Regions from separate parts of the Brevibacillus choshinensis genome, predicted to be linked through region 1. Evidence: a T-box and tRNA genes for the amino acid it is inferred to sense, from the RefSeq annotation. Region 1 holds a T-box; the other holds one or more tRNA genes.
What was found. The T-box of region 1 lies ahead of JNE38_RS09815 (valine--tRNA ligase). A T-box ahead of a tRNA ligase gene usually reads a tRNA of that ligase, here a tRNA-Val.
Positions count from the first base shown of each region.

Region 2: it encodes a tRNA-Val, which carries the amino acid that the T-box ahead of JNE38_RS09815 (valine--tRNA ligase) is inferred to sense. The anticodon was not compared.

Region 1 covers NZ_CP069127.1:1,916,558-1,919,821, reverse strand. Annotated here, with positions in the region: gene JNE38_RS09815 (valine--tRNA ligase) at 1-1,410, opposite strand, end outside; T-box leader at 1,505-1,740, opposite strand; gene JNE38_RS09810 (STAS domain-containing protein) at 1,773-2,123, opposite strand; gene JNE38_RS09805 (ATP-binding protein) at 2,230-3,264, opposite strand, start outside.
Region 2 covers NZ_CP069127.1:3,960,642-3,963,905, reverse strand. Annotated here, with positions in the region: gene thiM (hydroxyethylthiazole kinase) at 1-72, shown strand, start outside; gene JNE38_RS31095 (hypothetical protein) at 560-691, shown strand; tRNA gene JNE38_RS19950 (tRNA-Ser) at 1,080-1,172, shown strand; tRNA gene JNE38_RS19945 (tRNA-Glu) at 1,177-1,253, shown strand; tRNA gene JNE38_RS19940 (tRNA-Val) at 1,303-1,378, shown strand; tRNA gene JNE38_RS19935 (tRNA-Leu) at 1,544-1,630, shown strand; tRNA gene JNE38_RS19930 (tRNA-Gly) at 1,659-1,734, shown strand; tRNA gene JNE38_RS19925 (tRNA-Met) at 1,771-1,847, shown strand; tRNA gene JNE38_RS19920 (tRNA-His) at 1,864-1,939, shown strand; gene JNE38_RS19915 (NAD(P)/FAD-dependent oxidoreductase) at 2,054-3,109, opposite strand.

The DNA.
Region 1 (3,264 bases):
AAACGGCCACAGACCGGAAGAGAACCATGTATCGAGCACGTCGTTGTCCTGCTCCAGCTTGTGGCTGTGGCAGCTCGGGCACTCCGTCACATCTTCGCGGGATACGATCGTCTCGCCGCAATCGGCGCAATACCATGCAGGAATGCGGTGTCCCCACCACAGCTGACGGGAAATGCACCAGTCGCGGATATTCTCGATCCAGCGCAGATAGTTGTTTTTAAAGCGCTCCGGTACAAACTTCACGCTCTCTTCGCTCGCTGCATTTGCGAGGGCTTCATCTGCCAGCGGCTGCATTTTTACGAACCATTGTGTGGACAGGTAAGGCTCTACGACAGCATCGCTGCGCTCGCTGTGTCCCACTTGGTGAATGTGCTCCTCGACCTTGAACATGACACCTTGCTCGCTCAGGTCTTTGATGATCTGCTTGCGGCAAGCGAAACGATCCATGCCTTTGTAAATGCCTGCCTGCTCATTCATCGTACCCGTCTCATCCATGACCACGATTTGCGGCAGGTTGTGTCGAAGTCCCAGTTCAAAGTCGTTCGGGTCGTGTGCTGGCGTGATTTTCACTGCACCTGAACCAAATTCAGGATCGACATAATCGTCCGCCACGATCGGAATTTCGCGTCCTACGATTGGCAGAATGACGGTTTTGCCAACCAGGTTTTTGTAGCGCTCGTCCTCCGGGTGTACCGCTACCGCAGTATCGCCCAGCATGGTTTCCGGACGGGTCGTCGCCACCTCGATGTAGCCAGAGCCATCAGAGAGCGGGTAGCGCATATGGTGCAGGGCACCTTTTACTTCCTTATAGATTACTTCGATGTCGGAAAGTGCAGTGCGAGCCGCAGGGTCCCAGTTGATGATACGGTTGCCGCGATAGATCAGCCCTTTTTCATAGAGGCGAACAAACACTTCGCGAACAGCGCGGGACAGGCCCTCATCCATCGTAAAGCGCTCGCGGGAATAATCGAGGGCCAGGCCCAGCTTTTCCCACTGCTCACGGATGTGCGATGCGTAAATGTGCTTCCACTCCCACACCTTTTCCACGAACTTTTCGCGGCCGAGGTCATGACGGGAGATGCCTTCCTCACGCAGTGTTGCTTCAACACGCGCTTGCGTCGCAATCCCTGCATGGTCCATTCCCGGCAGGAACAACGTGCTGTAGTCTTGCATCCGCTTAGTCCGCGTGATGATGTCCTGCAGGGTCGTATCCAGCGCATGGCCCAGATGGAGCTTCCCTGTTACGTTTGGCGGGGGAATCACGATCGTAAATGGTCGTTTGTTCGGATCGCGCTCCGCTTTGAAAAATTGCTTTTGAATCCAATAGGGATACCATTTGGTTTCAGCCGCTTTTGGATCATAGTTTTTCGGCAGCAGCTGGTCGATGTCTTGTGTTGGTTGAGATGACATGCGTGACTCCTCCTTAATAAAAAACATGCTGGAAGCACTCTTGCAGAAGGCAGATCTTCGGCTGAGGCCGCCAGAAAATAAAAAAACCCTTCATCCAAAGGACGAAAGGATATTTTCGCGGTACCACCTTTGTTAACACGCACGGTCGATGACGATGCGTATTCCCTCAAACACGATAACGGTTGCGAACCGTTTCCGGCTGAACGTACGTCTCACCGGAACAACTCCTGGGCGACCTTCAGTCATTCGTCACCTTAGAGAATCTCGCAGCTATTGATTCTCCTCTCTGACAAGGGTTCCTGACTTACTCTTCCCACTCCACGTTGCTTACATATGGAATTATCATGGACATTTCTACGTTATTATATACAATCAGTCGGTTTCGCGTCAAACCCAGTTTCAACGGCTTTCCCCACGGAGATTCCCAAAGCCTCCGTAAAGCCGAGCACACTCAAGATATCCAAGATCTCTTCTCGCACATTCACAATTTCTACTTGCTTGCCTAGTGCCAGCAGTTCTTTCGTCGTAAAAAACAGGCTGCCTATCCCCGATGAGTCAACAAAAGAGACGCCCTGGAAATCGACAGTAACGGATTCGTTGCGTCCTCCATATTGCTGGAGCAACTCCCCTACCCGGTCTCCCACAGCCATATCCAGTTCCCCGGCAAAAAATAGCGTGGCTTGCCCATTTGTTTCTGTCGCCCGATAGTCCATGTATAAACTCCTCTCATTGATGTATAGGTCCCCACCGTACTCCCTCAATTACTAGATACCCTTTTTCACACGAGTACAAACATTTTCGTAAATGACAGCACATTCTCTAGGAAGTGGCCTCGCATTCGAGGATGAGCTTGGTCCCTGCGAGAGAGCTGCCCAGATAAACCCGATCACAATATTGCAGCATGACATGAAACCCTGCGCCGAGGGAATGACGAGTCGAATACCCTTGCTGCAGAGTCGCTCTCGGCAGCTCTTCCAGCAGGATGCCTTGGCCCTCATCATGAATGACCGCTCTGCACATGTGCTGCTCGTTCGACACGTACACCGTGATCGTCCCGCCATCGCCATGCTTTAAGGTGTTCGAAGCCGCTTCATTGACAGCGACCAGAAATTGCAGGATGCGCTTGTCGGACAATCCGAGCGGCTCTAGGGCACGCTTGCACGCCCGCCGCAGCTGTGCCAGATCCTTTGGAGCACGCACGTCCATGGCAAACGATTTGTGACCGTTGCGGAGCAGAAAAAACAGCTCCTCGTCATTTAGCAGGAGCAGCTTGTTATGGGTAACCACTCCCAAAATATCCTTGTAGATTTCCCATTCCCTTCGCTGACGCTTCCTCTCTTCCGCAATCGCTTCCGTCACATCGATCAGTGCGATCCCGAACGTTTGATCAGGCAAGGGAGAAGCGTACATTTCAAACAGCTTTCGGCCGTCTTCGGAAATGAGCTGCTCGCGAAAAGAATCCAGGGAGCTCCTGCCATCCGTGATCAGGCGATACATTTCCCTCTCAATGTCGCGTTCCGCTCGCGATGTTCCCAGCGGCCTCAGATTGCCTTCATCAAACAAATACAGAAAAATGGTCCCGATCTGCCGCAGGATGGAGAGCTTCTGCAGCTCCTGCCTGATCAGGCGCCCTCGTTCATCATCTCTTTCTTTCAGATCCACCAAAAGTTCGGACGGGTCGAGCTCGCCGCTCATATGCCAGTTGTGAAACTCTTCAAGCAGCAGACGTTCGAGCACTTCATCCCGACGCAAAACTTTCTCAATATCGATCACATAATACGGAACGCCATGGATCCCGTGCAGTCCGTCCCCGATGATCCGAAAATCGCCGGCGAGCTCAACCTCCATACGTCC
Region 2 (3,264 bases), 2.0 Mb from region 1:
TTCTTGAATGAGCTGGCTGGCATCACGCCGGACGATGTTCGCCGGAGTGGAATCCTGGAGCTGGCAGAATAACCGCATCTTTGGCAGAAGGCAAAAAAAATCCCCCCAAAGCGGGGAGAAAATGATCGTGCGCTAGGCTAGATATGTTAGGGAGTAGCTGTAGTTTCTCAAACTAAATGACAGCAGCTTCTTCTGGTGTTCCGAAAGGGCTAGGAATATGAATTCTACCTGATCATTTTCAAACGGAAGTAAATAGAACTGAGAAATTCCATGACATATGATTTCTCTCTTTAACGCCAATGCCATGCTGGCTTCTGTGCGTAAGTGCAATTCCACGGTGTGTACCCTCCTTGGACATACAATAGAGTACCAAATTTATACTGGGAATTGTGTACCATTTGTGGCAGTATCATGTCCAAGATGTTACCAATTTTTGTATGAAAATTAACTAAAGGAACTATTCTGGCAAAAGGCTTTATCTGTTGTCAGGAATGCATTTGCTGCGAGAAAAATAAGAGGAAATCATGGCAGCTACCCGCTCTTTATCGGATCCAAGATCATGCTTTCTGCTGGAAAGGCATCGCAGCAGTTCACGGTCACAGCTGCAGGAAAAATAGCCTCGTTTTTCGTAGCAGCGATCATGCCTTTTGCAGCAGCGGTCAATGTCGTCGATGGGCGCCCCCGGTCCTGAGCATCCTGGGCCGCACCAGTTCCCATACAAACAGGGAAATTTTATCCCTTGCTTATTACGTTTGCCCATTCGTCTTCACCACGCCATTTAGAGTTACTGTTAGCGTATTGGGGTGTGAGCTGGATTGCTTTAGGCAGCATGCCCTTATTTCGTGAAAAAGCATGGGGGAGCGCCTGATTTAGGGAAACAGGTGGCCTGAGACTAGGGAGAAGGCTCGGCAAACCGCATACTAGAGGTTGCCGAGCTTTCTAATTGCTCGCTGCAATAAGAAAGGTAGCGCGTCTAAAATTGCTAGATTTCAACAGTGAAATACTTTTGAAATAGCACTTGAAAACATAGTGAAGATATGATAGATTAATTCTTGCCGAGCATATCGGAAATCAAAAATGGATGGATGTCCGAGCGGCCGAAGGAGCACGATTGGAAATCGTGTAGGCGGGGTCGACCCGTCTCGTGGGTTCAAATCCCACTCCATCCGCCATCATGGCCCGTTGGTGAAGCGGTTTAACACAGCAGCCTTTCACGCTGTCATACAGGGGTTCGAATCCCCTACGGGTCACCATAAAACACCGACAACATGTGTCGGGACCCAACGCTAGTTGGGGAACACTGGAGGCTTAGCTCAGCTGGGAGAGCATCTGCCTTACAAGCAGAGGGTCGGCGGTTCGATCCCGTCAGCCTCCACCATTTACTTCGTATTGGTTCCGGCTCGGGAACTCACCGTACCGGTTCACCCTCGGAGTAAGCACTCAGGAGATTTGCTCGGGTACACCTGATCTTGCTTGGCAGCGCAGCGATTCGATGCAGCGGCGCAAGTAGGAAGCGATCCCGTCAGCCTCCACCATACATTACGCGGTCGTGGCGGAATTGGCAGACGCGCTAGATTCAGGTTCTAGTGGTGGCAACACCGTGGAGGTTCAAGTCCTCTCGACCGCACCAAACAATATCCCTAACTTCAAAATTACATGCGGACGTAGCTCAATTGGTAGAGCGTCGCCTTGCCAAGGCGAAGGTCGAGGGTTCGAGACCCTTCGTCCGCTCCATCTTTTTTTGCTGACATAGTGCAAGCTTTCATTTTTGGCGGTGTAGCTCAGCTGGTTAGAGCGTTCGGTTCATACCCGAAAGGTCGGGGGTTCGATTCCCTCCGCCGCTACCAATTCACAATTCATATGGCGGTCGTGGCGAAGGGGTTAACGCACCGGATTGTGGCTCCGGCATTCGTGGGTTCAAGTCCCATCGATCGCCCCATAAACAGGTAGAGAATGAGTGTCGGTTACGGCACTCTTTTTTTGTACATACGAAAACAGCCCAGCCGGGAGATTCCTGATCAGGTCTCCTCGCTGGGCTGTTTTGCTGTCCGAATCATGATTTTTGCAGCATCTGTTTGACCAATTCGCGATTTCGCTGCTTGAAGACTTCGTTGTGGGAAGAGACCATCGCGTAGGAATTTGCCTCGGGCGTGATGTATTGCTTCGCCTTGTTGACCGCATTGGCAGCATCCTGAAATGCGCCGGCGATCAAATGGAGCTTGCCGTTGTATTTGACGATATCACCGGCAGCGTACAAGCCAGGTATGGAGGACTCGCCGCTTGGAGTCGCTTCCACGTAAAAGTCATCGACCAGAGCAATGTCCAGTTCACTATTTTTCAAAAGGCTGGAGTCCCGCTCGTACCCGTGGTTGATGATCACCTCGTCGACAGCCAGTGTAGTGACCTCTCCGGTTTCATGGTTCGTCAATTCCACATACTCGACCGTTTCGCGAGTGGAGGAGGCGACCAAGCGGGTAATCGTCGTCTGGAAAAAGCAGCTGGCAGAGCTTTTCAGGAGCTGGGAGACTTGCGCTTCATGAGCAGAAGGCGATTCCTTCCGGTACGTGAGGTACACCTTCCCCGCAATAGGCTCCAATTCATTGGCCCAATCGATTGCCGAGTTCCCACCCCCGGAGATGAGGATGGTCTTGCCCTGAAAGTAATGCATGGACTTTACCGTGTAGTGCAGGTTGGATACTTCGAATTTCTCGGCACCTTCCACATCCAGTTTTTGCGGAGTGAGAATTCCACCACCGACGGCAACGATGACGGTCTTGGAATAATGGAGGTTCCCAGACTCGGCGCGCAAAACAAAAATTCCGTCCTCATTGCGAGAAATGGATGAGACTTTTTCGTTCAAGACGACTTCCGGATGAAAAGTCAATCCTTGGGCGACCACCTGCTCGATAAGCTTTGCTCCCGTAATGGGTGTCTGACCACCTACATCCCAGATCAATTTCTCCGGATACACGTGAATTTTTCCACCGAGATGAGGCTGAAATTCGATCAGCTTCGTCTTCATCTCGCGAAGCCCGCTATAAAAACTAGAGTAGAGACCAGCTGGCCCCCCTCCAATGATCGTCACATCAAACAATTCATGTTGATCCATGTCCATTCACTCCTGGATTCATGTATGTAACTGATTCTCATTCTCAGCAAATTATATAGGAGTTGCCTTCCATTCGCAACCACATTTGCCTATTGACAGAAAAAAAGGACCCCCTTATAGTAAATAACGAAATTGATAATCATTATCACAAGGAA